One region of the Fictibacillus sp. KU28468 genome, then DNA from elsewhere that is predicted to be linked to it. Evidence: riboswitches for the same ligand, from Rfam matches in the RefSeq annotation. Region 1 holds a riboswitch; each other region holds the start of a gene.
What was found. Region 1 has a riboswitch for cobalamin ahead of OKX00_RS04890 (ABC transporter substrate-binding protein). Riboswitches for the same ligand answer to the same signal wherever they lie in the genome.
Positions count from the first base shown of each region.

Region 2: it holds a riboswitch for cobalamin, as region 1 does, so the genes downstream of both, metE (5-methyltetrahydropteroyltriglutamate--homocysteine S-methyltransferase) here and OKX00_RS04890 (ABC transporter substrate-binding protein) in region 1, are expected to answer to the same signal.
Region 3: it holds a riboswitch for cobalamin, as region 1 does, so the genes downstream of both, OKX00_RS15135 (ribonucleoside-diphosphate reductase subunit alpha) here and OKX00_RS04890 (ABC transporter substrate-binding protein) in region 1, are expected to answer to the same signal.

Region 1 is NZ_CP110666.1:979,121-989,841, reverse strand. Features, by position in the region: gene cbiB (adenosylcobinamide-phosphate synthase CbiB) at 1-539, opposite strand, end outside; gene OKX00_RS04900 (heme ABC transporter ATP-binding protein) at 536-2,002, opposite strand; gene OKX00_RS04895 (FecCD family ABC transporter permease) at 1,999-3,063, opposite strand; gene OKX00_RS04890 (ABC transporter substrate-binding protein) at 3,026-3,985, opposite strand; cobalamin riboswitch at 4,111-4,302, opposite strand; gene OKX00_RS04885 (GNAT family N-acetyltransferase) at 4,339-4,905, opposite strand; gene OKX00_RS04880 (nuclease-related domain-containing protein) at 4,975-5,922, opposite strand; gene eno (phosphopyruvate hydratase) at 6,172-7,464, opposite strand; gene gpmI (2,3-bisphosphoglycerate-independent phosphoglycerate mutase) at 7,561-9,096, opposite strand; gene tpiA (triose-phosphate isomerase) at 9,089-9,850, opposite strand; gene OKX00_RS04860 (phosphoglycerate kinase) at 9,949-10,721, opposite strand, start outside.
Region 2 is NZ_CP110666.1:3,038,426-3,049,146, reverse strand. Features, by position in the region: gene OKX00_RS15845 (L-cystine transporter) at 1-781, shown strand, start outside; gene OKX00_RS15840 (avidin-fold protein) at 884-1,258, opposite strand; gene OKX00_RS15835 (acyl-CoA thioesterase) at 1,399-1,893, opposite strand; gene metE (5-methyltetrahydropteroyltriglutamate--homocysteine S-methyltransferase) at 1,895-4,150, opposite strand; cobalamin riboswitch at 4,308-4,502, opposite strand; gene OKX00_RS15825 (CHASE3 domain-containing protein) at 4,672-7,416, shown strand; gene OKX00_RS15820 (CheR family methyltransferase) at 7,432-8,289, shown strand; gene OKX00_RS15815 (SpoIIE family protein phosphatase) at 8,337-9,497, opposite strand; gene OKX00_RS15810 (OsmC family protein) at 9,700-10,146, shown strand; gene OKX00_RS15805 (GNAT family N-acetyltransferase) at 10,334-10,721, opposite strand, start outside.
Region 3 is NZ_CP110666.1:2,919,570-2,930,290, reverse strand. Features, by position in the region: gene OKX00_RS15180 (EAL domain-containing protein) at 1-90, shown strand, start outside; gene OKX00_RS15175 (peptidoglycan D,D-transpeptidase FtsI family protein) at 624-2,684, shown strand; gene OKX00_RS15170 (YjcZ family sporulation protein) at 2,807-2,920, opposite strand; gene OKX00_RS15165 (YjcZ family sporulation protein) at 3,152-3,244, shown strand; gene OKX00_RS15160 (copper resistance CopC family protein) at 3,368-3,907, shown strand; gene OKX00_RS15155 (metal ABC transporter solute-binding protein, Zn/Mn family) at 3,958-4,884, opposite strand; gene OKX00_RS15150 (MogA/MoaB family molybdenum cofactor biosynthesis protein) at 5,057-5,569, shown strand; gene OKX00_RS15145 (Fur-regulated basic protein FbpA) at 5,716-5,919, shown strand; gene OKX00_RS15140 (CBS domain-containing protein) at 6,053-6,475, shown strand; cobalamin riboswitch at 6,526-6,728, shown strand; gene OKX00_RS15135 (ribonucleoside-diphosphate reductase subunit alpha) at 6,899-9,133, shown strand; gene OKX00_RS15130 (ribonucleotide-diphosphate reductase subunit beta) at 9,153-10,190, shown strand; gene crcB (fluoride efflux transporter CrcB) at 10,366-10,721, shown strand, end outside.

The sequences.
Region 1 (10,721 bases):
CAGGTATTTACTGCCCGGTACAGCAAGGCAAGTGGTGCTCCTCCAATAAAAGCAAAGAAAAGCGGTGCGGTTACCCCGTCGCTCGTATTTTCGGCAACTGTCTCCACTGTCCCTCTTACAATCTCAGAATGCGGCAGATGTTCTGTATCTCTTCCGACAATCCAGCTTAATTTTTTTCGAGCCTCTTCCAGATCACCGCGAAGAAGGGGGGTATAGACAGATAATCCTGCTTCTTTAAGCCCTCTAGCTGCAATGGTTGTTGAGATGAGCACAGATTCTATGAATATCCCTAACGCAAGGTGGATGGAATAAGCATACCGTACGATGATAAAAGTTAGCACTAGTGTAATAGAAAGAAGAATAAAAAGCATGATCAAACCCTTCAGCTTTTTCCAGCTTCCGCGGTTAAGTGCCTGGTCCATAAGAGAAATCACTTTGCCAAAACCTCTTACCGGATGCGGCAGCCAGCGAGGGTCTCCGATGAGCTGGTCGATGATCAAAGCGAGTATAAGGGATAATAAATGAAGAGCAATGATCATGTTTGCGCCATTCTCTTTCTACAGTTTTCGATCGCTTTTCCCACCGTCTGATAGACCGTATGGCCAATCGCTTTTCCAATCGGTGTAATCGTACCAGCGTACCTCATTCTTTCTCCTTCCTGGGTCGATGCGATGCAAAGGCTGTCCGTCGAAGTGCCTGTAGCAATCGTTCCAGTAATAGGATCTTTAATTCCATAGTCTCTGAGAGCGCTCGACTTTGCTTCTGTCGCTGTCATCATCGCCTGAACAAATGCCTCATCGGTTAGCTCTCCCTCAATAAAGAGCCAGATGTTAATCGTACCAATCGCCACAGTATCATCCTTCCGCTGCCACGATTGTGCAGCATCTACCGCATTGGATGTTCCTGCTGTTGCTGCAGCAAGGATTTTGATTCCTTCTTTTTCTACGGATACCATACCTGCATCCTCAAGCCTTGCTGCTGTCATCATTCCAATGGTCTCGTTGGGGTTGACAGGAAGGGAGTGCAGATACGCTTCATATTCAGAATGTGCATCGTCATAATTGTAGTTTTTATCCACATGACGGTTAACAAACGTATTCGCCCAGCAGAACCCTCCGCCGATCAGGGCAGAAGACATCGTTTTTAAAAAATAGGGGCTTCGGAACACCATCGCTTCACTTGTGGTTTGAAGCTCAATATCTTCTATTTTCTTTTTTTCCTCACGTTCACCTGGCACCAGCGCGATCAGAGGCTTCGGCTTCTGCGGATGCTCCTGTCTGCTCAGCTTCGTATCATAAACACCTTCCAGCAGGATGCTGTCCATAATGTCACCAGGCTTTCCGACCGCCTTCTCCTTTCCGTCATCGAGAAGAAGAACCTGGTCACAGTACAGACTGGCAATATTCAAATCATGCAGTATGGCAACAACCGTCAACTGGCAGCCCTGCACCCAATCTTTCAGCAAGTCCATGAGTTTCATTTGATAGGAAAGATCAAGATGGTTTGTCGGTTCATCGAGCAGCAGAATCTCCGGTTCCTGCGCAAGCGCCTTAGCTAAAAGAACCCGCTGCCGTTCCCCGCCGCTTAGGGATTGAATGCTTTTCTCCGCAAAATGCTGAACGCCAGTAAACTCCATGGATCGCTGGACCATCTCTTCATCCTTCGGCGATGATTGTTTCAGCAATCCTCTGTAAAAGGGATACCGGCCGAGCGCCACCACTTCGCGGACGGTAAAATCAAATGAGCTTTCCGCATGCTGAGGAAGAACAGCAATAATTTTTGCCAATTCTTTTGCAGAGTAGCTGCTGATCGGCTTTCCTTTTATAAGAACCTCACCGGATTGCGGGGAAAGCATTCCATTCATCATTTTCATGAGAGTGGTCTTTCCGCTCCCGTTTGGTCCGATGATGCCGGTTATTTTTCCTCTTTCGATGGAAAAAGAAAGATCTTTTACGACGGGCTTTCCGTCATATCCTCCAGTAAGCTGCTGGATCTGGATCATGTGGTCACCTTCTTTCGGCGATAGCGAATAAAGATTAAGGCAAAGATCGGACTTCCGATAATCGCTGTCAAGACACCGATCGGCAGCTCCGTCGGCGCGATGATCGTTCGGGCGATGAGATCAACCAGAACGAGAAACACCCCGCCCAGAAGCGTGGACAGCGGCAGCAGATGGCGATGATCTACTCCCCATATCATGCGGGCCATGTGGGGGATGACAAGGCCGACAAACCCGATGGTGCCTGACACCGCTACTGCAGATCCCGTCAGTAGCGAGGCCCCGAACAGTACGAGTGACGTATGTTTTTTTACGTCAACACCAATGGTTTTTGCATCCTGCTGGCCAAAGGAAAGCGCATTTAATTCACGAGCACTTGCCAGAAGAATCAAAAGCCCCGCGGCCAAAAACGGAGCGATGAGCTGAACATACGGCCATCCTCTCATGGATACGCTGCCGAGCAGCCAGCCGATGATCTGCCTTAATTCATCACCGGTCAGAGCGATTAAAAGAGACGTTACAGCACCTATAAATGAGCTGCTTAAAATTCCTGCCAAAATAATCGTCTCAACAGACAGGCTGCGCTGCACAAGGCGAGCAAAATATATAACCCCAACAAGGGTAAGAAAGCCGGTAATGATGCTCACCACCGGAAGTGTAAAACTTCCCAGTATAGGCAGCTGAATGCCAAAGAACAGCACAGCCACAGCGCCCAAAGCAGAACCGGATGAAACACCCAGCGTATAAGGATCGGCCAGAGGATTTTTCAGCAGCCCCTGAAATGCCGTTCCCGCCAGCGCCAATGAGCAGCCGACAAGCATAGCGAGCACGACTCGCGGAAAGCGGATCTCCATGACGATATTAACAATCGAAGAATCAATGGATGCTGGTACGGGATAGTGGAAAAGCTTCGCTCCTAAAATCTGAACCACATGAAAAAGGGGGATAGGTATAGAACCTACCGATATCCCCAAGGCAACAGCTAAGCCCAACAGCAGAAACACTGCTGTATATGAAACGATGATTTTACTTTTTGTATACTTCCGGATAGATGGCTTTTGCAAGCTCCTCCACTCCTTCAATCAATCGAGGTCCCGGACGTGTCACCTTATCAGAGTGCACATCATAAATTTCTTTGTTTTTTACCGCAGGAACGTCCTTCCAGGCTTTACGGGCCATAATCTGTTCCACCGGCTTTTTGGAGTAATAGCCGTACGTTGTGACGATCGCGTCCGGTTTGTATTTGACAGGCTGCTCTTCGGATACCTTGGCCCATCCCTTCAATTCCCCAGCGGCATTTTTGGCATGAATGGCGTTCAGCATTTCATCAATGAATGTACCCTTGCCGGCAGTAAAAATCTCCGGAGCTGGAGCAACCTCAACCCAAACTTTTTTTTCTTTCTTTACTTGTTTTGCTTTTTCCTTGATCGCTGACAGATCATCCTTCATGGATTTTACAATCTTGTCACCTTGTTTTTGAGTGCCCGTTGCTTTAGCGATCATGTTGATGGACCTGTATGTATCCGTAAAGTTCTGCGCATCATTGATCACAATTACTTTGATGCCGGCATTCTTAAGCTGATCAATTCCCTGCTTGGAAGTATTCGCACTGGAGGCATGAGCAAGGACGAGATCAGGCTTTAAGCCAACAATCTTTTCCACGTTAAAATCCAATCCGCCAATTTTAGGCTTTTTCACAGCTGCTTCTGGATAGTTGTCAAAGTCAGAAACGCCGACAATTTCTTTATCCAAGCCAAGTGCAAATGCGACCTCTGTATTACTCGGTATGAGTGAGACGATTTTTTTGGGTTTCTTATCAATTTTTACATTCTCGCCCTCCGCATCTTTTATGGTTACGGGAAATTCACTCTTTGCCTGATTGGCACCGTTTTCCTTTTTGTCTGTTGACTGATTTCCAGCCGAACAACCCGCAATGATGGCGATTACGAGTATCAGCATCATCGCAATTTGTGTAAACTTCTTCAATTCCTTCACGCTCCTGTATGTATCATTTAGCTGGGATTGTGCAAAACAAAAAAAGCCCTCCCTTCGGAGAGCGAATCAACAGTTAATCAATAAATGATTACAATTGCTTCACCTTTTCCTCGAAGGTTCGCACAGGCAATTAAGGCAGGTCTCCTGACTCTCGATCAACAATCTTCTTTTCCTTCCCATCCTTTGACAGAACAGTGGAAACATAAAAAGATTTCCCGATTACAGTGGCGGGACCGTGCTGGACTTGAACCAGCTTCCCTTTTAACGTTTTATTTGACATAAAACGGACCTTAACCGCATATTCAGCTATATCCATTATACCTCTTACCGGCAAAATGAAAAGTTTAATTTATGTTCAATGATGCCCGGGACTGCGGGCTGACTTCCAGCCAGTCGCTCTTGAGCAGGCCCATAACATGTATATCAAAATACTGATCTTTGTCAAAGTAGGCTTGCCTTCTGACGCCTTCCTTTTGAAACCCCAGGGATTTCAGGAGCTTCAGGCTTTTTGTGTTATATTCGTAGACCTCAGCATCAATCCTGTAGGTCTCATGCTGAAACAGGTGCTGAAAGATGCCTGTCAGTGCTTCCCCCATGTATCCTTTTCCTTGTTCGGCACCGAGTCCGAACCGAAGCCAGCCATAACGCTGCGAGCTTCCCATCCAATTGAAACGGACGTACCCAACAGGCTGCGAGCTCCTCTTTTCGATAATTATCAAGTAAGATTCGTTCAGCTGGCTTAAGCTTTTCTCAATATCCTGCCTTTGATTGCCTTCATTAATTATGGTCATAGAACCTGTAGACATTTTCCGAAAGAGAGGGCCGCTTTTCCATTGTGCGATGACAGAGGCATCACTCACCGTAATTTCCCTGATCTTCAGTCTTTCAAATTCAAGCTCCATTTTCGGCATGTTCCAAGCCTCCCCGTTTGTACCGAGTATGAAATGATTTATTTTATCATAATATGCAGCTCCTCAAATTTAAAGATGATATCTCCTGTCTTTATAGGTTCCCGTGTGAGGTAGGTTTAGAGATTTGAGGATTTTCGCTGAAATAGAGGGAGAAGTCAATCCTAAAAATCCCCTGAGGTCTCGATTTGTAATTGTAGAGCTTACTAGAAGCTTATAGTCATCTAATGAATGGAGATGAGCGATCTTGGAGGAATGATCACACAAAGAGCAAATCCAGTTCGTATACAGCTTTTTCATACCTATAGAAGAACAAACTGGACAATGAACGCCCGTTAAGAGCTCATTAGGCTGTATTTGAAACTTAGATAGTATGTCAGGATTGAAGGGAATATGTTTTTTGTTGAATTGCTTTGCGGCTCTATTGACCTCTTTATTTGTCATAAGTTGAGTTGTGTAACGGGCTTGTAAGCTGCTGATTACCAATGGGAGGTTGGCGCCATGGATAATATTGCGGGACAAATCAGGGGTAAGAGGATTTTTAATGAGGGTATAAGGACTGCTTACGACTATAAGGGACTCGATGGGAATGGGAGGTAGTTTTCTTACAGCTAACCAAGATGTTAGCTGGTTCTGCTGACGCTCTACCTGCAAAAGCGGATCAGGAAAAGCTTCTTCTTTTTCATTATTTACACGGATTAATTGTCGGTAATTTGTATCAAAGGTAAGAATGCCGGATAAGTTTTTCACTTCTAAGATTAAAAAGAAGAACGAAGATAGGATTAGGTAATCCATTTGAAAGTAATAGGGTCCCTCTAGAAGCCGCAGCCCATGAAAAATTGTATACTCCTTTTTGGGAAGTCGTTCAAGGTAATATGCGATTGCCTTTTCACCCTTGTATCCTGCCATTTGTCTGGCATAACTCTGTTCAATTTTCGTGCGTTTTTGGTGATTTATCGGAAGTCTTCGTAATAAAGCCTCTAATTTCTGAATATATATGGGCTGTTTTTGTTCATTCACAATTTAGGGATCACATCCTTCATATGTTTTCCAGTTTATTTCGCTAAAAATCGCTGTTTCTCCTCTTCTGCAGTCTCATCAAATTTGTGTTTTGTAAATACGGTCCATTCTTGAGGATTTACATGCCGATCTCTCAAAAATACATGCCAATCTTCCTGAAATACATGCGAATCTCCCTAAAATACGCGCCAATCACCAAAAAAAACCGCTTGAGACTGATCAGGTCTCAAGCGGTTTACGTAAAATAGCTTATTTTTGAAGATTGTAGAATGCGCTCAATCCAGGGTAGCGGCTGATGCTTGCCAATTCGTCTTCGATACGAAGCAATTGGTTGTACTTCGCTACACGGTCAGTACGGGAAGGAGCACCTGTTTTGATTTGTCCAGCGTTAGTCGCAACAGCGATGTCAGCGATTGTGCTGTCTTCACTTTCACCAGAACGGTGAGAGATTACTGCAGTATAGCCTGCGCGTTTCGCCATTTCGATCGCGTCGAATGTTTCAGTCAGCGTACCGATTTGGTTAACTTTGATAAGGATGGAGTTACCCACACCTTGCTCGATACCCTGAGCAAGTTTGTTTGTGTTCGTTACGAAAAGATCGTCTCCTACAAGCTGGATTTTGTCGCCAAGACGGTCAGTCAATAGCTTGTGGCCTTCCCAGTCGTTTTCATCTAAGCCATCTTCAATGGAGATGATTGGGTATTTAGAAACAAGATCTTCGTAGAAAGCAACCATTTCTTCAGATGTTTTAACAACACCCTCACCAGAAAGATGGTATTTTCCGTCTTCTTTGTTGAAGAGCTCAGAAGAGGCAACATCCATTGCAAGACGAACTTCTTCACCTGGTTTGTAGCCAGCTTTTTCGATCGCTTCCATGATCGTTTGAAGCGCTTCTTCGTTAGAAGAAAGGTTTGGCGCGAATCCGCCTTCGTCTCCTACAGCTGTGTTTAATCCTTTTTCCTTTAACACAGATTTAAGGCTGTGGAAGATTTCAGCTCCCATACGAAGTGCTTCAGAGAATGTTGGTGCGCCGACTGGCATAACCATGAATTCTTGAATGTCAACGTTGTTATCAGCATGCTCTCCGCCGTTTAGGATATTCATCATTGGAACTGGAAGAGTTTTTGCGTTGAATCCTCCAAGGTACATGTACAAAGGAAGACCAAGAAGATCAGCAGCAGCACGAGCTACTGCCATGGATACACCAAGAATCGCGTTTGCTCCGAATTTTCCTTTGTTTTCTGTTCCGTCAAGATCGATCAACGTTTTGTCGATGCCGACTTGATCCAATACATCATATCCGATCAATTCTGGAGCAATTAGTGTGTTTACGTTCTCTACTGCTGTTTGTACACCTTTTCCCAGGTAACGGCCTTTGTCGCCGTCACGAAGCTCAACTGCTTCGTATTCACCAGTGGATGCACCGCTAGGCACGATCGCACGGCCGAATGCACCGGACTCTGTGTAAACTTCTACTTCTACTGTTGGATTCCCGCGGGAGTCCAATACTTCACGAGCATAGACTTCAATAATTGCTGACATAAATTTTCTCTCCTTATCAAACAAGATTTTATGGTGAGGAACAAGGCTGTTCTGCAGGGGCCCTTCTGTCGATCAGCCTTTTCCTGATTTTAAAAATTAGCCCTTAATTAACGTTTCGCCTGTCATCTCTTTAGGCTGTTGGCCGCCGAGAAGGGTCAGGAACGTTGGTGCGAGGTCGGCAAGTTTGCCGCCGTCGCGAAGTTGGATATCCTTTTTCGTAACGATGACTGGCACCGGATTAGTCGTATGAGCAGTCATTGGTTTGCCTTCCATTGTTATCACTTCGTCTGCGTTTCCATGGTCAGCCGTAATGATAGCATAGCCGTCTTTTGCAAGGATCGCATCCACGACTTTCCCTAGGCACTCATCTACTGCTTCAATCGCTTTAACGGTTGGTTCCAGCTTGCCTGAATGCCCGACCATGTCCGGATTGGCAAAGTTCAAAATGATCGCATCATGGTTTTCGGCTTCGATCTCTTTTACAAGAGCGTCCGTCACTTCATACGCGCTCATTTCAGGTTTTAAATCATAGGTCGCCACTTTCGGCGAATCAATCAAAATCCGCGTTTCACCATCAAACTCAGCTTCGCGTCCGCCGCTGAAGAAGAAGGTAACATGCGGGTATTTTTCAGTTTCTGCAATACGCAGCTGTTTATAATTTTGTTGAGAAAGAACTTCTCCCAGCGTGTTGTCCAAGTTCGTAGGTTTGAACGCTACGTCACCTTTGACGGTTTCACTGAAGTTCGTTAAGCACACAAAGTGAATGTCTTTCGGAAAATGATCTCCTCGGTCAAAACCGCGGAAATCTTCATTCGTGAAAACCTGTGAAATCTGAATGGCACGGTCTGGACGGAAGTTGCAGAAAATGATGGCATCTCCGTCTTGGATGGTAGCAACCGGAGAACCGTCTTCTTTCTTCAGTACAGAAGGAAGCACGAATTCATCATAGATTTCATTTTTGTAAGAGTCTTCCACCACTTCGATCGGATCAGTGTAATCCGGACCTTCACCATAAACCATGGCACGGTAGGATTTCTCCACACGATCCCAGCGTTTGTCACGGTCCATAGAGTAATAGCGTCCGGATAATGTAGCGATTTGGCCTAAGCCCAGTTCGTCCATCTTTTTCATTGTTTGCTCGATATAGCCTTTTGCCGATTGCGGAGGAACGTCCCTGCCGTCCAAGAAGCCATGCAGGTAAACATTTTCTACTCCTTGCTTTTTAGCCGTTTCAAGCAATGCAAAGATATGGTCGATGTGGCTGTGGATCCCGCCGTCAGAAAGAAGTCCGAAAATGTGAAGGTTTGTCCCCTTCTTCTTCACTTCATCCATTGCTTCAATAAAGGTTGGGTTTTCATAGAAATCCCCTTCCTTGATCGAAAGATTCACACGGGTAAGGCTTTGGTAAACAATACGGCCAGCACCAATATTCAAATGTCCGACTTCAGAGTTCCCCATCTGGCCTGGAGGAAGCCCTACAGCTTCTCCGCATGCCGTTAAATGGTTGTGAGGATATGTTTCCCAATATCGGTCAAAGTTTGGTTTTTTCGCATGGGCTACAGCATTTCCTTTTTCTTCGCTGCGGCATGCAAAACCATCAAGAATAATCAGTGCGACAGGTTTCTTAGGCATTGTTTACACCTTCCAAAAGCTGAAGGAACGATTGTGGCTCAAGGCTTGCTCCTCCAACGAGAGCACCGTCGATATCAGACATGCCCATTAGTTCTTTGATGTTGCCTGGCTTCACGCTTCCGCCGTATTGAATGCGCACTTGGTCTGCTGCTTCTTGTGAGAATTGTTCAGCGATCACGCTGCGAATGTATCCGCAGACTTCGTTGGCATCTTCAGAGGAAGCTGTTTTTCCCGTACCAATCGCCCAAACTGGCTCATAGGCAACAACTGTACGTTTAACTTGTTCTTCGGAAAGACCTTGAAGTCCTTTTTCCGTTTGTGTTTTTACAACGTCTTTTGTTTGATCTGCTTCACGCTGTTCAAGTGTTTCACCGACACAAACGATTGGAGTTAATCCGTGGTTAAAAGCAGCATGCGTTTTTTGGTTAACGAGCTCATCTGTTTCACCAAAGTACTCGCGGCGCTCGGAGTGTCCAAGAACAACATAGCCAACACCAAGGTCCTTCAGCATAACAGGGCTGATTTCACCTGTGAAAGCTCCATTATCTTCAAAATGCATGTTCTGTGCACCTACACCAAGGTCTGTTCCCTTAGATGCGTTTACGAGTGCGTCCAAGAATAAAGCTGGTGCACAAACAACAGAATCTACTGTATCTGCAGAAGGGATCAATCCTTTCACTTCTTCAACAAAAGATTTTGCTTCAGAAAGGGTTTTATTCATTTTCCAGTTTCCTGCAATAATTGGTTTTCGCATGTTTTTCACCTTCCTAAGAACATACACCATCCCCATAAAGTTCAGGGAACTTCACGGAAAGCTGTACTGCTCTTCGTCGATTTCTTTTCAAACGAGTTTTACTTGTCGTTTAATGCTGTAACGCCAGGAAGCTCTTTGCCTTCCATGAATTCAAGTGAAGCACCGCCGCCTGTTGAGATGTGGCTCATTTTGTCTGCATAGCCAAATTTCTCAACTGCAGCTGCTGAGTCACCGCCGCCGATTACACTGTATGTGTCTTTGGCTTCAGCAAGTGCTTCTGCAACAGAACGGGTTCCTTTAGAGAATGCTTCCATTTCGAAAACACCCATCGGTCCGTTCCATATTACAAGTTTCGAATTCTGAATGGTATTTCGGTACTTTTCAATCGTTTTAGAACCGATATCAAGCCCTTCCCAATCAGACGGGATGGCATCGATGCCCACAACCTTCGTGTTTGCATCGTTTGAGAAGTCATCGGCAACAAGAATATCTTCAGGAATGAGGAAGTTAACTCCCTTTTCCTTCGCTTTTTCCATGAAGCCTTTAGCTGTTTCAATCTTATCTTCTTCCAATAAAGATTTACCTACATCGTGGCCTAAAGCTTTGATGAACGTGTAGCCAAGCCCTCCGCCGATGATCAGGTTGTCCACTTTATCTAGCAGATTATTGATCACGTCGATTTTGTCTTTAACTTTGGCACCGCCAATGATAGCAGTGAAAGGACGGTCAGGATTGGATAGAGCCTTTCCAAGCACATCAAGTTCTTTTTCCATCAGGAATCCTGCAACAGCTGGAAGGTGTTTTGCAACGCCTTCAGTAGATGCGTGCGCACGGTGGGCTGCACCGAATGCATCGTTCACATACACGTCAG
Region 2 (10,721 bases), 2.1 Mb from region 1:
AGTCAAACGGAAACAGGCAGATCAAGCTGCACTGTTCGCCAGTATTGTGGAAGCGGTTCATGCTATTGTCATGCGGGTTGTTACATTGATTCTCCGGTTAACCCCTTATGGAGTCCTCGCACTGATGACCAAAACGGTAGCTCTTAGTGATCTGGACGCCATCGCAAAACTTGGGAAATTTGTGATCGCCTCTTATATAGCATTGGCACTCATGTTTATCATTCACCTGCTGTTTATTACATTCTCTGGGTTAAGTCCTGTCACGTATATTCGCAAAGCGTTTCCGGTTCTGTCCTTTGCCTTTACTTCCAGAACGAGCGCAGGTGCGCTTCCTCTTAACATCAGTACACAAAAGAGCCTTGGAGTACCTGAAGGAATCGCCAACTTTGCAGGCTCCTTCGGGCTTACCATCGGACAGAACGGGTGCGCGGGAATTTATCCGGCCATGCTTGCTGTTATGATCGCGCCGTCTGCAGGAATTGATCCGCTTACTCCGTCTTTCATACTCAGCCTGATTGTTATCGTCGTAATCAGTTCCTTCGGGATTGCTGGCGTTGGGGGCGGCGCAACATTTGCTGCACTTCTCGTTCTTTCCTCTATGAACCTTCCTGTCGCATTGGCTGGTTTGCTCATTTCTGTTGAACCTCTGATTGATATGGGAAGAACCGCTTTGAATGTTAGCGGAGCCATGACCGCCGGTATTCTGACGAGCAAGGCGAGAAAAGAATTGGATACTGAAGTCTACAACGCACAGGTCAATGAACTAAAAGCAGAAGCATAAAGCTTTATTAATATTGTCAATTAATTGCCTATCTCAATAGAAAATAAAAACAGCCGGGGATAAGCTCAATCATCCCGGCTGTTCTTCAATACTATTCACAATCTAATTAAAAATAATCTGCGGAGTAAACACCAGGTCAGAAACTTCTTCTACAATTGATTCTTCTTCAGCTTCTTCCATCCCAAATCCATTCCATCTTTCAAATAGCTGAATTCTCCCGTCCGGAAGAGTTTTTGGAGTGGAAGAACATTTGCCGCTTTTGATTTCATGCTTTCGATTAATATGGCTATAGGTAAATTCAATGCTGCCGTCTTCTTTTACGATGCCGATCATGTTTCCCTTGAGAACATCTCCTCCTGAATACGTTGCGCTTAAAATGTCATCCTCCTGTTTATACGTAAAATAGATTTTCGAAGATGTTTCTCCATTCTCTGAACTTTTCACGGATACAAAACGCCGACCATTATAGTTGACCATTTAACGCGTCCTCCCTTTAAAGTTTTAAAGACAATGATAACAAAAGAATATGTATTTGAAAACAGAAAATTCTGTTTTTCTTAATCAAAAGTAAAAACAGGCCCGATTTTGAGAAAAAGGGCCTGTCTTTTTGTCATTCATCATGCTTTTTTCTTTTTGCGCTTTTCGTACCGCTCCTTTGCTTGCTGATAGCGGTGAATTTCTTCTTGGTTCACTGGCACGAGGGGAGGGACCGGTGATGGCCTGCCCTCCGCATCTACGGCAAGCATGGTAAACAGGGCCCTTGACGTAAGCCGTTTTTCGCCTGTTAGAAGGTTTTCAGATTCTACTTTAACGAAAATTTCCATGGATGTTCGGTGGGCACATGTGACATAGGCTTCAAGATTGATAGCTTCACCGGTTTTGATCGGGCCAAGAAATTCAAAGGAATCACTCGAAACAGTCACGACCGGTTTACGGCAATGCCGCATGGCAGTTATGCAGGCGATCTTGTCTACATAAGCCATGACTTTTCCGCCGAAGACAGTATGGTGGTGATTCGTATCTGGCGGGAAAACTAAATCTGTTAAGCAGGTTTTCGATTGCTGAACGGTCTTTGCTTCAGAAGGAAAGGAGGCAGGAATTTGAGAAGCCATGTTACGAGACTGCCTCTTTCTTTCTGACCAGAGCCGCAGCAGCTGTCATATTTTTGAGAGATTGAATGGTTTCTGATATGTTTCTTGTTTTCAGTCCGCAATCAGGATTTACCCACACCTGGTCTTCGTGCAATACTTCGAGAGTTTTTTCAATCATCACCCTCATCTCTTCAATTTCAGGTATTCGAGGGCTGTGAATATCATAAACCCCAAGGCCGATTCCTTTTTCATATGTCTGCCACGTGAAGGCAGAGATCAGCTCACCATGGCTTCTGGATGTTTCAAGAGAGATAACATCGGCATCCAGCTTGCTGATGACGCCAAGAAACTCGTTGAAATCGCAATAGCACATATGGGTGTGAATCTGGGTGGTTTCTTTTACAGTGCAGGTGGTCAGCAAAAAGCAGTTAACAGACCAGTCTATATAATGCTGCCACTTGCTTTTCTTCAGTGGCAGACCCTCTCTTAATGCGGGTTCATCTACTTGGATCATGGTAATGCCGGCAGATTCCAGTGCAAGCACTTCTTTTTGCAGGGCATTTGCTATTTGATAGCAGACATTCTCTCTTGAAATATCATCCCGGACAAAGGACCAGTTTAAGATGGTCACCGGCCCGGTAAGCATTCCTTTTACCGGTTTATCGGTCAGAGACTGTGCATACACACTTTCGTTTACGGTCATTGGTTCACTGAAATCGACATCACCGTAGATGACAGGCGGTTTAACGCAGCGAGATCCATAGGACTGAACCCATCCATTCTCTAAGAAAGCAAACCCGTTAAGTTTTTGTCCGAAAAATTCCACCATGTCTGTTCGTTCAAACTCCCCATGAACAAGAACATCTAAGCCAATATCTTCCTGGATTTTAATCCACTTTTCAATTTGGCTTTTAACAAATTGATCATACTGTGCTTTCGTCCATTCCCCTCGCTTATGTTTCCCCCGGGCCTGCTTTACTTCCGGGGTCTGTGGAAAGCTTCCAATGGTTGTCGTAGGGAGGAGAGGGAGGTTCCAAACTTCCTGCTGTTTTTGTTTTCTGTTCATGTAAGGCTGATTCCGCTTGAGGTCTTTGCCTTGAGCTTTTTCAACCTCCCATAAAACCTCCGTCCGGTTTCTTGCCGGAGAGCTGTTTAGCAAGTAAAGAGCATCATCATACTTCTTTATTGCTTCTTGTTGCGAAGGTGATGACAGCAATCGCAGTTCTTCCAGTTTTTCGTCAGCAAAGGCAAGACTGTTGTATAGTTCTTGCGGAAGGGAATGTTCGTGTTTGGCTGAAACAGGGACATGAAGCAAGCTGCAGGAGGGCTGGATCCATATTCGTTCGGATGCAGCCAGTTCTTCAAGCTGGAGTATAAGCTCTTGCTTTTGGCTCAAATTAGCACGCCATATATTTCTGCCGTCAAGTATGCCTGCACCCAGCACTTTATCCTCTGGGAACCCATGCAGACGCATCTCATCCAGTGTTTTTTCGCCATGGACAAAATCCAGTCCGATCCCCTGGACAGGGAACTGAATGATTTCTTTGTAATGCTCTGCGCTCTCAAAGTACGTCTGCAGCATAATATTAAGACCGGAAGCGGCTTTATGGAACTGTTCATAGATTTTCTTGGATACTGATAGTTCTTCTTTGGATAGGGAAGTAACGAGAATGGGCTCGTCGATTTGAATCCATTGGGCGCCCGCCTGTTCCAGTTCCTGAAGAATTCGGCAGTATAACGGGACAAGTTGGGAAAGCAGCGTGTCTTCCTGTTCGGGAAGGTATCCTTTTGCACATTTTATAAAAGTAACAGGCCCGACAATAACCGGTTTTCCTTCAATCCCAAGCTTCTCCTTTGCTTCCTTGTAAGCGGTAAGAGGCCTGTTTTCCACTAACCTCGGCGCACGGTCTTCCCATTCCGGCACGATATAATGGTAGTTTGTGTTAAACCATTTGGTCATTTCACACGCAACGGCTTCTTGTTTTCCTCTTGCCATGCCAAAGTAAAGGGAGAGAGGATTTTCCACTGCTTCAAATCTTTTTGGCACCAGCCCGAACATCACTGACATATCGAGCATGTGATCATAAAGTGTAAAATCATTGACTGGAATAATATCTATGCCCATGTCTTTTTGCTTTTGCAGATTTGCAAGCCTGATCTGTTCCATCTGCTGCAGAAAACTGGCTTCCGTCAGTTCTCCTTTCCAAAATGCTTCCAGTGCTCTTTTCCACTCCCGATTGCTGCCGATACGGGGATATCCCAAGTTGCTCGTTTTCATGTGTCATCTCTCCATTCTTTTAGATACTAAATATGGCAATAAAAACAAAAAAGCATTCCCAACGCCAGTGACAGAACGTTAGAAATGCCTGAAAAAGGGTAGAGTAAACCCCATTGTATGCAAGAATCTAACACCTCCCTATCTCCCGTAGGTTAAAACAGTGTTGTTGAAACAAGGCAGGTCTCCTGACTCAAGGGTTATATACCGAGCTGCATCCCTTCCCAACCTGCTGGCCAGTGGTCATTATGAGCTCGTTTCCTTTTACAGTGGCGGGACCGTGCCGGATTTTCACCGGGCTTCCCTTTTTCATCCATTGCATTTGTGCAATGGAACCTTGTCTCCACTATTATGTAATTTGATTTTGAAAATTTAGACAAGCCTATCATATCTAAAATAGGAAGTCAACGCATCAAAAGCAGAGAGAAGATGTGGAATTACTTTACTTCCAGCTATCTATATAGGTAAATGTTGTTTATAATAAAGGTGGATAACTATGAAAATAATAAAGGCAGGATGATAGAATGATAGGGAGAAACAGATTTGGAATCCGCGCAAAAATTTTTGCTGGATATCTAGTGATTATTCTTTGTCTGATCGTATCAATAGTAGCAGTAAATAATCAGATTGCCTCTATGCAAAAAGAGCGGAATTTTATTATTAATCATGACATAGAAATTCATTCGCTGACAAACGAGATTGAAAAGCAGGTTCTCGATATGGAAAACGGGCAGCGCGGTTTTATTATTACCGGGGATGAGAGCTATCTTAAACCCTTTAACCTGGCAATGAACAGTTTGGAAAACGATTATAAAAAGCTCTATGGGCTGATTGCCGATAATCCAGCACAGCAAAATAGGCTCGAGGAAATTAATAAATCCATTCACAATTGGCTCCAGAAAACAGGAAATCCGTCGATTCAGCTGAAGAAGGAAAACAAGGATGGAGAAGTTCTCTCTCTCATTAAAAAAGATGTAGGCAGCCAAAGTGTAGAACAGATCCGCAGCCAGTTTGACACGTTCAGAACCACTGAAAAAGGCTTGACGAAAGAACGGGCGGACAGGCTTGACGAGCAGAACAAATTCCTGAAAACAGGGCTCTTTTCTTTATTGGTTATTGTTGTGGCTGTTTCATCACTTATTGCGTCTTTTGTTTCAGGCTCGATCATTAATACCATTAAGGCTGTTGTAAGTTCCATTACGGCTATGTCATCTAACGGTGACGTTACCCAGCGCATACATGTAAAAACGAAAGATGAAATCAAAGACCTGGCTGAAGCGACCAATGAACTGCTTGATAAAGTTGAGCAGAGGGAATGGCTGCAGTCCAGCACGAATCAGGTAGTCGAAAGATATCAGGGAACATCTACGATTAAAGTGCTGGGAGAGAAATTTGTTACAGGTGTTGCCCACTTAACGCAGGCCTCCATGGGTGCTCTCTATATCCGGGAAGGGAGCGGAGAACAATCCCGATACGTTAAAAAAGGTTCGTTTTCAGAGCCTATCGGAGAACCAGGGCGAGAGGCGTTTAAACAGGGGGAAGGCCTTATCGGGCAATGTGTGTCTGAGAAACGCATCCTTGTGGTGGACAGGCTGCCCGCGGATTATCAAGTCATTGGTACAGGGCTTGGAGAAGTTCGTCCTAAGAGCTTGCTGATTGCCCCTGTTCTGAATGAGCAGGAAGTGATCGCAGTTTTGGAACTTGCTTCACTTGACACATTTACAGAACAGCACATTGAGCTGATCGAAAACGCAACAAAAACTTTTGGCCTGACCATCGACAGTGTGATTGGCAGAATGGAAATTGTCCGCCTGCTGAAAGAATCTCAGGCGATGACAGAAGAACTTCAAGCACAATCCGAAGAGCTTCAGACACAATCCGAAGAACTGCAGATGCAATCCGAAGAACTGCGCATGATTAATGAGCAGCTTGAACAGCGTTCCATTGAAGCAGAAGGAAAATCGGCAGAACTTCAGAACGCAAAAGTACAGCTTGAAGAAAAAGCCAAGCAGCTGACATTAAGCTCCAGGTACAAGTCTGAATTTCTTGCCAATATGTCACATGAGCTGAGAACACCGCTTAACAGTATTCTGATTCTTTCTGAGATGCTTGCTGAGAATTCTTCGAATAGCCTTTCTTCTGAAGATGAGGAGTTTGCGAGGGTGATTCACACCTCAGGCCAAGACCTGCTTAACCTGATTAACGATATTCTGGATCTTTCAAAAGTCGAAGCAGGTAAACTTGAAATGTATTTCAGCGAGATGAACATGAGTGAGCTTCCTGGGCAGTTTGAGCGGAATTTCGGACCCATCGCCGATCAAAAGAACCTTGAGTTTGAAATCATTAAAGAGAAAGATGTACCAGATATTTTCTATACGGATGAGAAGAGGTTCCAGCAAATTATTAAAAATCTTCTATCCAATGCCTTTAAGTTTACCGAAGAAGGCAAGATTTCTCTGCATATCGAAAAAGAACCTGTTTTTGACCTTCAGAACGGTGCAGACCACTTGCTTAAAATTACGGTTAAAGATACGGGAATCGGAATATCCAAGAACAAACATGATTTAATTTTTGAAGCATTCCAGCAGGGAGATGGAGCAACTGTCCGTAAATATGGGGGTACAGGCCTGGGCCTATCCATATCCCTTGAATTTGTAAAACTGCTGGGCGGCCGGCTGGAGCTCGAAAGTGAAGAAGGGAAAGGAAGCACTTTTACCTTGTATATTCCTAGCCTCCCTAACGGACTTGCGCCGGTTCAAGAGCTGGATGAAGCAGTGAGCGAGGTTGCTGCTGCCATTTCTCCTGAAGTTCAGGAAGAAAACAGAGTACTTGAGGGACTTAATAAGAACGATCGGCCGGCTGCAGAACAGGCTCCAGCTGATATCAGCTCCTTTAAGGGAAAAACCGTATTGATAGTTGATGATGATCACCGCAATATTTTTGCTTTAAAAACAGCACTGGAAAACGAAAAAATAAAGGTTATTACGGCTTCTAACGGAACAGAATGTCTGGAACTGCTGGAAAGGGAGCAGAACATTGATATGATCCTGATGGATATCATGATGCCGGTTATGGATGGATATGAAACCATGAGAAGGATCCGGGAGAACGAAAAAAACTCCGGTGTCCCTATTATCGCTCTGACTGCAAAAGCGATGAAGAATGACCGTGAGAAATGTCTTGAAGCCGGAGCATCGGATTATATCAGCAAGCCTTTGAAGATTGAACAGCTCTTTTCGGTCATGAGGGTATGGATTACAAACAAGTAAGGACGAACATAGATGATGAATGATCAAATTATTGCAAGTGAAGAAGAACTTGAAATTGGATTCGTGGAAAACATGGAGGCCGATCTCCTTTTAGAAGCGATCTATCGGCTTTCCGGCTTTGATTTCAGAAAATATATGAGATCATCTATTATCCGCCGGATCCAGAACCGAGTGCGTATGGAACGAATTCCAACGATAACGAGACTGCTCGAGAAAGTTATCCATGAAAAAGGTTTTCTCGAAAAATTGCTCAACGATTTTTCAATCAATGTAACTGAAATGTTCCGTGATCCCGAATTTTTCAAGGCCTTCCGGCAACGAGTGGTTCCTGAGTTAAGGAAAATGCCCGAGATTCGTATATGGCATGCGGGCTGTGCTACGGGTGAAGAAGTCTATTCAATGGCGATATTGATTGAGGAAGAGGGCTTGGCCGATAAAACCACAATCTATGCTACAGATATGAATGAAAAAGTACTGGAGAAGGCAAAGCAGGGAACATTTTCTCTGCTAAAGATGCAGACCTATACAAAGAACTACATGCAGGCAGGTGGAAAAGAGGCATTTTCAGAGTATTATACGGCCGATGAGCATTTTGCCTATTTCCATCCTTCCCTTTTACGCAATATTATTTTTGCTCAGCATAATCTCGTCACCGATTCTTCCTTTAATGAGTTTCATGTCATTATTTGCCGTAATGTATTGATTTATTTTACAAGTGAACTTCAAAATCAAGTGCAAGGGTTGTTCTATGAGAGTCTATGTCCAAGTGGCTTCCTTGGACTCGGCAACAAAGAATCTCTTCGCTTTTCCGAAAAGACTTCATACTATACTGAGTTTGATGCAGCTGAAAAAATATATAGAAAACTAGATTAAAAAAGACGGGCGAATTGATCGTCCGTCTTTAGCCTTTTATTGAAATGTTAAATGACAGAAGGAACTTTACTGGCTGCTGCCTGAATCATTAGAATGCACATGTCGTCCTGCTGGTTCACCAGCTCTTCTTCCGGTATGACCATATGAATAGGGGACGTGATGGTTTGGTTCCATTTTTGAGAAGCGATAAACTGCAGTTTATCGAGTAAGAGATTCTCATCCTTGTTCGCTTCAATAACACCGTCGGTAAAAAGAAGAAGCTGGATATCCTTTTCAAAATGGATCGTTGATTTTTCCACTTCCAATTGATCAAAGAAACCTACGGCACAGCTGCCGCGTTCAAGCAGGCATTGCTCAGCACCATCAATGAGTACAAATCCAGGAGGATGTCCTGCATTCACATATTCTACGGTTTTGCTCTTTGTATCAATGACCAAATAAATGCACGTAAAATAGTAATTATAGAAGTTCTTTTGATTATAAAGCAGCGCCATATAGCGATTCAGCTCTTTAATTACCAGTTCCGGGTCTTCAATCATCTTGATGGCATCTCTCATTACAGAGGAAATGTACATGCATACAAGTGAGGAGGAAATCCCATGCCCCATCATATCCAGCAGGATGACACCATACCGGTGCTCACTAAAGCGATGCCAGTAGTACATGTCACCCGCAAGCTTAAATGAGGGAAGATGGGAGACGTTAATCTGGATATTTTCTTGCTGGAGCGGGGGATTTAACAGACTTCTCTGAACCTGCATGGCAAGGTCAAGCTCATCCCTGATCTTCTTTTCCTGCTCGATATGCCAGTCTTTTTCATACTTCAACCTTAGCGCCACCCGTATACGGGCTAGCAGTTCAACTTTATTGATCGGTTTTGTGATATAGTCCATTCCGCCCACATCAAGCGCTTCGGCAAGTTTGTTAGTATCTTCAAGGGCGGTGATGAAAATGATGGGAATATCTTTTAGCCTTTCAATCTCTTGAATACGTCTGCAGGCTTCAATTCCGTCGATCTCGGGCATCATGATGTCCAATAGAATCAAGTCTACATCACTTTTTTTCGGGTGGGGATTCCCCATTTCAAGGTAATCAAACAATTGGCTGGCGGATGAAAGCGAAACCGTATTCTCATAACCGGCACCTTTTAATATTTTTTCTATAACAAATAGATTTACGGAATTATCATCTACCATAAGAATAGCCATGTCTTCTTTTCTCCTTCAACATTTTCTGTTATTAACAGAATAAACTGTGAATATGTAAAAAGATACTATTCTATCATTATACTGAAAATCAGGGAAGAAGGTATAATTAATTCTTTTTATTTGTTTTTCAGGGCAGATTAAGTGAGTGAATGGTCCAGGATGGTTACAATAAGAGTGGAGAACAAGATAAGGAGCTGATCATATGGCTGAACATACCTTTCATTTAAAAGCCAACTGGCCAGGTTTGCGAAATGATGTAGGTGAAATTGAAACAGGGAACCTGAAAATGAAAATCTCGATTCCTCCTGAAATGGATGGACCAGGAGTGGGTACCAATCCTGATGAAATGCTGCTTGGTGCAGCAGCAACCTGTTATATTATTACTCTTGCTGCCATGATGGAGAGAAGCAGCCTGGATAAAGAAAAGCTTACGATGGATTCAGTTGGGGTCGTGGATGTAACAAAAGGTGTGATCACGTATAAGAAAATCATACATCGCCCTGTTATTGTTTTAAAAGCTGAGGCGACACAGGCAGATCAGCAGCTCGCCAAAAGGCTGGCTGAAAAAGCAGAAACTTCATGTATGATCACAAGAGCCATACAAGGAAATGTCGAAGTGGAGCTGGAAGCAACCATAACAACAGCATAAAACAAAAAACCAGCATGTGAAAATTTTCTTGCTGGTTTTTTAGTCTGTTCTGCCATCCAGTAACCAGTATCCGCCCGCCACTTTTCCTCCAAAGATAAAGATGTTCACTCTCAGATTGAAAACAGTATGATCAGTACAAGTGAGAGTATGAGATAAAGGAGTTTATTCAAGAACACACCACATAACGTTATGGCATACCCGTCCATTCATGCTCCAAAATACTGAAGAGCAGCGAGTTCCGCCATCCACCTCCCATCTTTAGATCTTCTCTCAGTACACCTTCTTTTGTCATTCCTAATTTTTCGAGAACTCTTGCTGACCCTTCATTGTCAGGGTGGCACGTTGCATAGATTCGATGAAGACGCAGTACGGTATAACCCAAGTGGAGTAGAAGTCTGCCCGCCTCGGTTGCATAGCCTCGGCCCCAATAATCAGGATGGATGACATAGCCGATCTCTCCGATTTTGTTAGTGAAATCCCTGATGTTCAGTTCTGCCACTCCGATCAGTTTTTCATCTTTTTCTTCAATGATCGCAAAAGCATAGCGAGACCTGGGATTATGCTTTGTATCTTTT
Region 3 (10,721 bases), 1.9 Mb from region 1:
GGTGTTGATCTTGTTCAAGGATATCTCTTCGGGAAACCAGATCCTCTTCCCATGAAAGGCCCCTGTTCATTTGCAATAAATAATAGTTGAATAGACTTTGGGGTGGATCGCTGGCGATGATAAGAGCCGGCTGATTTGTGTAACAAATGAAGCGCCCGAAAAGCAGATGGGGCTGTCCAGAAAGTCGAAAATTGACCTTGAGGCAGCCCCTTTTTGGCTTGAAAAATCTTCAATGAAAAGTTAATTGAAGTGGAAGATGCGAGACTCCTCGAAAATGAACTTCACATTTTCTTCGTGCGATAAAAAGCTGCCGGAGCCCTCGTTGTCCTGCGGACTAGCGTGACAGGTGAGACTCCCGCCGGTGCCTGCACCAAAAAGTAGGCGTTCACGCCGGTAAAAGCGAGCAGCCTGGAACGGAAATCAACAGCTTACAGACTTCTTGGACAGCCCCTTCTGATTTTCAGAAGGCTTCAATCACACCCCACCAAAACAACAAAATGGACTAGCAGAGTTTTTTTTGAAAAAAATTCTAATGAAAAACTTGGAATCTCTTTCAAACTTTAGTAATCTAGTAGGGAAGGTTTTGTAATATAATTGTAATAATCTACTGGAGGGAAAGGGTTATGGAAACTCAAAAGAAAACCAAAAAGAAAAAGAACCACCTTCCTTTTCGCTTAAATATACTATTTGTTGCCGTCTTTCTGCTTTTCTCCGTCCTCATACTGCGTCTCGGTGTTCTTCAAATCGTCAATGGGGAAGAAAAAAGACAGGAATCTGAAGCCATAAAAAAAGAAGAAGCTAAGAAAGAAGCTCCGCGCGGAAAGATCCTTGACCGTAATCAGCGGGTTGTGGTGGACAATCAACCTTATTTTACGCTGACGTATACGAAAACAAGCAGTACAAAAGCAGAAGATACATATAAGGTTGCCAAATGGCTGTCTCAGCATATTCAAGTGGAGAAGAAGAAAATTCCTGAGCGTGATAAAAAAGACTTTTTTATCGTAAAAACAGGAGTGGCTAATCTTATGAAAGAACGCCTTACCCCGGCTGAAACAAAAAAACTTAACAATGAAAAAGAATACAAGCTGCTGGTCAGCCGGATCACAAAAAAGGAACTTGATACACTGACAAAAAAAGATCTTCAGATTCTCGCCATCAAACGAGAAATGGATGCCGGCTATGCTTATTCGGCTTCACCAGTAAAGAAAAATTTAACTGATCGTGAAATTTCCATCATTTCTGAAAACCTGGATCAGCTTCCAGGCATTGATATCATGCCGGATGCAGACCGGACGTATCCGTTCGGCGATTCGCTTAAGACCATTTTCGGCCGTGTGAAACAGATGCCGAAAGAACAGCAGGACTATCTGGCAGCGATGAACTACGACCGTACCGATCAGGTTGGAATCAGCGGGCTTGAAGCACAGTATCAGGAAACACTTCGCGGTACGAAAGAAAAAAGCATCTATCTGACGAATCCGAAAACAGGGAAAACGCTCGGAGAACCGAAAGTAATTCCCGGCAAACGAGGAAAAGACATCGTTTTGACGATCGATATGGAACTTCAGCATAAGATGGAAAAAGTACTTGAAGAAGAAATCAGAAAAGGCCGTGCTGACCGGGGAAATGAAATGATGAAGTCTGCATATATCGTCATGATGAACCCGAAGACAGGGGAAATCTATACAATCGCCGGCAAAAAGATGGACAGCAGCGGAAAGTTTGTGAATGACTCGTACGGAGCTCTATTCGACGCTTACGAGATGGGATCTGCTGTCAAGGGAGCGACCGTTCTCACCGGTCTGCATAAGGGTGCCATCCACATGGGGGAATATATATACGATGCGCCGATCAAAATCGGCAAGACAACAAAGAAATCTCATGCGAACATGGGGAGCATCAATGATTTAACCGCATTAAAGAAATCATCAAACGTTTATATGTTTAATATTGCTATGAGACTTGGAAAATACAGCTATAGCAATAAAAGCTTTTATGGAGATAACCGTTACCTTGGCTATGATGTCATGCGCTATTATTTCAGCCAGTTCGGATTAGGGGTAAAAACTGGCATCGATTTTCCGAATGAATCCACAGGCTATTTCGGAGGTTATCAAGAGCTTGGTAATATGCTCGACATGGCCATTGGACAGTTTGACACCTATACTCCAATTCAGATGGTGCAATATGTTTCAACGATCGCAAACGGGGGATATCGCGTTCAGCCGAGGCTTGTGAAGGAAATCCGTGAACCGCAGACGGAAGTACAGCATGAAGGCAAGCTTGTGGAGCGGTTTGAACTGAATATTCTTAATGAAATTGATATGGATAAAAGCTATATCAATCGGGTGCAGCAAGGCTTCTGGGAGGTGTACCACTCTCCGGGCGGAACAGCCGCACAGTATTTTAACAATCCGAAATATCATAATCCGGCAGGGAAAACAGGTACTGCCCAGGTTAAGAAATATGATCACAACGGAAACTTTATTGCGAACAAAGATAACCTGACATTGGTCGGCTATGCCCCTTATGATAATCCGGAAATAGCTTTTGCGATTATTGTACCAGATGCGTCACCGTACAGCGGAACGCAAGCGGTCAACAAGCACATCGGACAGCGGGCTCTGGAGACGTATTGGGCGTTGAAGAAGAAGACCGAGACGGAAGCACAAGCGAAGCAATAAAAAGAAGCACTGAGCGGCGCTCAGTGCTTTAATTATGGGTTTTGGTTACTGGAAAACAATTTGCGTTAATCGTAGTTCATAATGACAAGGAAAAGATCTGCATCTTTTCCTTGTTCAGTGCATTAGCAGAATGCACAAGCACATCCGATGATAATCAAAAGCACGAATAGTACCACGATCAAAGCGAAACCACTTCCGCCTGCTGCGAATCCCATATGTGTTACCTCCTTTGTCATAAACTCCAACATCTCCCTAACACTATATGGCGCTTTGCTTGTTTTGTATGGGACAAATGCGGATATGCTTGGAAAATGGGCTCCGATTGCATTCACCATTTCAATTCAAAGCCGGTAATAAAAAAATGAAAGTTCTTAAAAAAATAGACTCTTGTACCGTTTCACAAAGCCTGTCTCCTTCATATGTTATGGGTGTAGATCGTTAAATATCTCGAAAGAGGAGGTAACAAAATGTCATTTGGATGCGGTGGAAGTGGTTTCGCTCTTATTGTGGTGCTGTTCATTTTGTTAATTATCATAGGCTGTGCTTGTGCATTTTGCTAAGCCCTGATCCGGCATGAATAACAGTAAACAGAAAAGACCCCCTGATGTTTGTGTCTGGGTGGTCTTTTTTTACGTTTTCCAGTAAAGTATATATAGCAATGAGGAAAGTAAAGGAGATGTAACATGAAGAAGTACATATTGATTCTTACCGCTGTTTTTTTTCTTTGTTCTGCGTCAATTGCATCCGCCCATACCGGCCTTGAATCTTCACAGCCGGCAGAAGGTGCTGTGATCAAAGAAAACTTAAGCAAGATCACGTTAACTTTTGAATCGAAAATTGAAAATTTAAGCACGATGAAAGTCACTAAGGATGGAAAACCCTTAGATGTAAAAGTGGACGTAAAGAATAACATCATGACAGGCACGGCGCCCTCACCGCTTGAAAACGGGAAGTATAAAGTAAATTACAAAATTATCGGTGCTGATGGCCATATTATCCAAAAAGATTATTCCTTTGCTGTTCAGAAGCCGAAAGAAGAGAAGGCGGTAAAAGCACCTAAAAAAGAAAGAGCAAAAGGTGAAAAGACCCAAAAAGAAGAACAACAGAAAAAGGCTGAAAAGGCGGAATCAAAGTCAAACAATGCAGCAGCCCCGGTGTTTATCGTAGTGCTGCTGATCGTGATTATCGGAGCCGTGCTGTTCATTAAACGAAGAAAATCATAATTAACACATAAAAGCAGGACCATGATTCATCCATTCATGGTCCTGCTTTCTTATCTTAAGGCCTGTTTCAAGACTTGAACGTTTTTTTGCATAAGTGATAAATAATCTTCGTTCGCCTCAGCATCCTTAGGAATAAGGGTCTCTAAGTTTCTTAATTTCAGCGTTTTTGTTCCTGTTTCACGCTCTACAACTCTGGCCAGTTTATCGCTGGCACTGTTTTCAAGAAGAACATAGTGAATATGTTTTGCTTTAACGTGTTTGATCAGGTCTTGCAGCTGTCTTTGTGACGGTTCCTGAGAAGTTGACAGTCCAGAAACTGGAATCTGTTTCAGGCCGTACCGATGTTCCCAGTATCCATAGGCAGCATGAGAAACAATAATCTCCTTATGCGGGCTTTTTTTGATCGTTTGATTGAACGAGGTATCAAGCCTTTCAAGATCCTTCTTAAGTGACAGGTAATTCTTTGTGAAGTCAGCTTTGGCTTTTGGGTTCAGCTTAATTAACGCCTGTTCGATGTTCTTGGCCATTTGGATTGAATAAACCGGATCAAGCCAAATGTGGGGATCTTTATCTCCATGTTCGTCAGGGTCCTCATCACGATGCTCCACTTTTTCCAGTGTGAGGCCCTTGGCTGCTTTTATGGATTCAACCCCTTCGTTTTTTACCGTTTCATTTACTTTATCAGCAAATCCTTCGATTCCTGTACCGTTATAGATGAATGCATCACTGTCTGAAATTTTGATCATGTCTTTCGTAGACGGTTCAAAAGAATGAGCATCGGTGCCTGGAGGGATTACATTTGATACAGAAACATGCTTTCCGCCGATCCTTTTCGTAAAGTATTCCAGGGGATAAAGTGTTGTAGTTATGGTAAGCTTATGAGGGCTATTTAATTTATGTTTAGTGCCATTCGCGCAGCCAGATAGTATCAGTGATCCTATGATCATAAACGTCAAGGCCGCATAGTGTCTTTTCATATGAGTGCTCCTTCCAAATGCATCAAAAATAATTCATCTTATTATAACGGAAACATTACGTTTTGCAAAGCGTATTTGTTCCGATTTATTTTTGAGGCATGCAAAAGGATAGACTTCTGGCCATGAATAAAGGATAATACATCCATTACAACCTTTTGGAAAGGGGAAGCAAATGAGTGTAGAAGATCATAAAAGACAGGCTCCTTCTTCTGTCTGCTGCAAAATTATTACTGTGAGTGATACGAGAACAGAAGAAACCGATCGCAGCGGCACCCTTATAAAAGAGGAGTTAACGCTGAACGGCCATACAGTGGGAGACTATGTAATTGTAAAAGATGAGCGAGAGGAAATTGAATCTGCTGTCTTGGCTGGGTGTGAAGCAAGTAATATCCAGGCTATTTTAATTAATGGCGGGACTGGCATTGCTGCCAGGGATGTTACCATTGAAACGCTAAAACCATTGTTTACAAAGGAAATTACAGGTTTTGGCGAGCTTTTCAGGATGTTAAGTTATACCGAGGATATTGGATCTGCAGCCATTCTGAGCAGAGCAGCGGCAGGAGTTGTTGGCTCCACAGCGGTTTTTGCAATGCCCGGATCTACAGGAGCGGCAGCTTTAGCCATGAAAAAGCTGATTCTCCCCGAGGTCTCTCATGTCATTCGGGAAATCAATAAAGATTTATAAAGAAGAAAAACAAGTCAGATCTTCCGTTTAGTGGTCATAAATGTATACTCTATCCAATAAATTTCAGTAAAGAGCCATGGATGCTGAAACTATTTAATTGGATCCACGTATACTATACTATGAAAACGCTTTAACGGGAGGAAATGATGGGCGGATTATTGCGGAAGGCCGTTGAAGAGAGGAAGAATTTCCTTATTCAGATGCTAAAGAAAAACGGGATAAGCAAAGAAGTGGAAGCAGAGCTTTCCACATGGCCATTGACTGAATTGGAAGAAGAATATAAAAGCTGGCTTTTTCAGCAAAATTATGGGATGGACCCTGGCAAAATAAGTTTAAATAAAACACAGTGAGGGAATAGACAATAGAACGTATGTGTCCTTCTTAGGGCTTTTTTTTTGTGATGGCTTATTACTGCTCATCTATTTTATTTTTTGTTATAGTAGAAAAGAACGGCTGCATTTTATGGTTAAAGGAGATCACAGCATGAACATAGCTTTTTATCTATTGCCTAAAGAAGAGGTTAAATATTTGAATCCTGAATCGACCATCAGGCAGGCATTGGAGAAGCTTTCTTATCACAAATATACATCTGTTCCCCTTGTTTCAGAGGAAGGGCAGTATGTCGGTACGCTCACAGAAGGGGATCTGCTTTGGAAATTGAAAGAAGCGTTCGACCTTGGCTTCTACGATGTGGTGAAAACAAAACTGAAGGATGTTCCACAGCGTGTGAACAACATCTCAGTATCAATCAATTCAAATATGGAAGATTTAATTACGTTGGCAACTGACCAGAACTTTATTCCGGTAACTGACGACGACGGGCATTTTATTGGGATTATCCGCCGCCGGGACATCATTAAGTACTGCGCAAATACAATATGGAATAACAAAATAAATGAAAACTAGGTGTTGACAAATACTATATTTAGTGTGAAAGTAAATATATTAAACTAAATATAGTATTTGAAACAAGAGGTGTCTAGTAAGACTTAATAGGGAATCCGGTAAAACAATCCGGAGCTGTCCCCGCAACTGTCATGTGGACGAAATGAGAATCCACTGTGTAAGAAACGCGCACGATCGTGTGGCTTTTACATGGGAAGGCTCAGAGTAGGAGGAAGCATTAGCCAGTAGACCTGCCTTTTTGTTTCACGATTTTGATTCTTCGGGGATTGAGAAGCAAAAACGGCACACTTTACTGCTATTTTTGATTCTTATAACTCGTGTCGTTTTTTTAGGCTCATCCACTGGATGGGCCTTTTTATTTTGCGGATTTTTAGAGGAGGAGATTTGACTTTGGTTATAGCAGGCGGAACAGATCATCTTGTTATGAATTGGCTGGATGAAATTCTATTGGGCTTTCCCCAGCTTGATAAAAAGGAAGAGTATACAGAACAGGTAGGCTATTATGCTGATAAAAGCAGTTCTCAAACAGAAGCGATGAATATGGCTATTTTGCATGCACTTGAAAGAATTTCAATGCATGAGCCGGATTGGACCTTCGTCGCAGGAAGAATTCATCTTAAAAAAATCTACTCGGATGCAGTAAAAAACAGGGGGAGACAAGGAGTTCATGGATATGGCCACTTCTATGGATTAATTCGTACACTGACAGACAAAGGAATCTATGATAAGAACCTGTTAAGCAGCTATTCACCAGAAGAAATAGATGAGCTTGAAGCGATGATTGTCCCTCAAAGGGATGAACTTTTTACATATATAGGACTTCGTACATTGGCTGACCGTTATCTTGCCAAATCGCATGAAGGCAAAGTGTTTGAATTGCCTCAGGAACGTTTTATGATCATCGCGATGTCCTTGATGTTCAACGAACCTTCAGACCGCCGCATGGAGCTGATTAAAGAAGCGTACTGGGCAATGTCGAACCTGTATATGACCGTGGCAACTCCTACACTTGCCAATGCGGGTAAAAGCTATGGCCAGCTGTCAAGCTGCTTCATCGATACGATGGATGACAGCCTTCGAGGAATCTATGATTCTACAACAGATGCAGCAACGCTCTCGAAAGGCGGAGGCGGGATCTCCGTTTACCTTGGCAAGATCAGAAGCCTTGGTTCAGAAATAAGAGGATTCAAGGGCAATTCATCGGGCATTATTCCATGGGCGAAGCTGTTGAACCAGACAGCGGTCAGTGTCGATCAGCTTGGACAGAGAAAGGGAGCTATCGCCATCTACTACAATGTGTTCGGCAAAGATCTTTTTTCCTTTCTTGACGCCAAGCTGAATAATGGTGACGAACGGCAGCGGGTTCATGACCTGTTTTTGGGCCTCTGCGTTCCGGATTTATTTATGGAAAAGGCAGAGTCTAGAGAAGACTGGTATCTGTTTGATCCTTATACGGTAAAAAAAGTGATGGGCTATGAACTGGATGATTTTTTTGATGAAGAACCCGGCAAAGGCAGTTTCCGCGATAAATATGATGAGTGCGTTGCCGCAGCCGAACAAGGGCTTTTGGGTGAAAAAGGTTCAGGAGGCTATGACGTTGTATCAGCCATTGAAATTTTTAAAAGAATCATGAAAAGCCAGCTGGAAACGGGAGTTCCGTATATGTTTTACCGGGACACGGTTAATCGGGCTAACCCGAATAAGCATGCCGGAATGGTCTACTGCAGCAATCTTTGCACGGAAATTGCCCAGAACGGATCAGCGACTACAGTCGAGGAGGAAGTAACACAGGACGGTAAAATCTTGATCACAAAGAAACCTGGAGATTATGTGACTTGCAACTTAAGCTCTATTTCGCTTGCAAAAGCAGTAAAGGATGATGTGCTTGAGAGATTGATCCCAATCCAAATCCGCATGCTAGATAATGTCATTGATATGAACCAGGAGCGAATAGAAGTGAAACAAGCGGTGCTTACCAATAAGAAGTACAGGGCGATCGGATTGGGTACATTTGGGCTGCATCACTTGCTGGCAGTGGAAGGAATACGCTGGGAATCAGAAGAAGCCGTAGCTTATAATGACTGTCTTTATGAAAAAATCAGCTATTTAAGCATCAGAGCCAGCCATGAACTGGCGAAGGAAAAAGGCGCGTATCCAGCCTTTAAAGGATCTGACTGGGAAACCGGTGTTTATTTTGAAGACAGGAACTATGTGTCTGAAGAGTGGACTATATTAAAAGAACAGGTTCATCAGACTGGCCTGCGGAATGCATGGCTTATGGCGGTTGCTCCGAATGCGACGACCAGTTTAATTGCGAACTCCACAGCATCCGTCGATCCTATTTTTAAAAAAGAGTACTCTGAGGAGAAGAAGGATTTTAGGATCCCGGTGACGGCTCCAGATCTTACCCCTCAGACAAGCTGGTATTATAAATCGGCATACGAGCTGGATCAGCATTGGAGCATCAGACAAAACGCCGTCAGACAGAAGCATGTAGACCAGTCCATCTCGTTTAACTTTTATGTCAAAAATACGATTAAAGCGAAGGAACTTCTCGATCTTCACATGACGGCATGGAAATCAGGTCTCAAAACAACGTATTATACGAGGTCTACATCTATTGCAGAATTGGAAGACTGTGAAAGCTGTTCCAGCTAAGAAGGGAGTTATTTTATTAATGAAAACACTGACAGAACGGAAACTATATGATGTAGAAGCGCCGAATGCTTCTACTGGTCTAATTAACGGACAGAGCTCCAATGTCTTAAATTGGGATGACGTTCGGTACAGCTGGGCATATCCCCTCTATAAAAATATGCTCGCGAATTTTTGGACTCCCTTTGAGATCAATATGTCCGGCGACGTGAAACAATATCCGAATCTATCAAACGAGGAAAAAGATACCTTTAATAAGATCATTGGACTGTTGGCTTTTCTGGACAGCATTCAGACGGATTACTCTTCAAGAGTGGCGGCGTACTTGACCGATTCCAGCCTGTCGGCATTAATGACGGTTTTATCCTTTCAGGAGGTAGTGCATAACCAGTCCTATTCGTATGTGTTATCGAGCCTGGTGAACAAGCAAAAACAAGATGAGATTTTTGAATACTGGAAACATGATCCTGTCTTGAGGGAACGGAACGATTTTATTGCAAACGGCTATCTGAAATTTACAGAAGAGCCATCACCAAAAACGTTTATGGAATCGATCGTCTATGACATTGTACTTGAAGGATTAAACTTCTATTCTGGTTTTGCTTTCTTTTATAATCTTGCCCGAAACCAGAAAATGGTCGCCTCCAGTACGATGATCAATTATATCAACCGGGATGAGCAGCTGCACGTCAGGCTCTTCTGCCAAATTTTCAAAGAACTGCTGAATGAAGTTCCGGAATTAAATTCTGAAGAGACGGTCCAGTTTGTTCAGGGGACATTCAAAAAGGCGGCTGAACTGGAAATACAATGGGGACGGTACATCATCGGGGACCGTTTTCCTGGGTTGAGAATGGATGAACTTGAAGCCTATATTAAATTCATGGCCAATAAGCGGGTCAATGAGCTGGGAATACAGCGTCCTTTTGATGGGTTTAGAGAGAATCCAATGAAATGGATCAAAGCGTATGAAGATATCAATCAGGGTAAGAGTGATTTTTTTGAACAGAAGTCAAGACAATATACAAAAGTCTCAGATGCCAATGGTTTTGACGATTTGTAAATTTTAACGCAAATTGTGCTAATGGAATTAAACATGATAATATGATGTTGGAGATGAAAGCAGCTCCTGCCGCGATTGCGGCAGGAGTCTGTTTTGTTGCATAGAAGTAATGTCTAGCTCCAGCGCCCAGGTCCTCGAGGCCGCTTGCGCTTTTCTTATAGAAAGGATGACGGATATGCTGCTTTACGTACTTGTGGGACTGGCAGGAATAGCCGGATCCCTTCTACGGTACGGCCTTGGGCTCGGTATCGCACTTGTTTGGGAAGGGAGCTATCCGCTGGCTACCTTCTTAACCAACATGGCAGGCTCATTTGCTCTCGGATATCTTACGTTTCGAATCGGCCGAAATCCCAGGGTTCACCCCTATTTTATGACGGTGCTCGGAACAGGATTGATAGGGTCGTTTACGACATTTTCTACTTTTACTGTGGAAAATATTCAGTTGCTTCAGACGGGACGCACAGCAACAGCTTTCCTATATATCATCCTAAGTTTAATAGGCGGGCTAGTCATGTCATGGCTAGGTTTCCT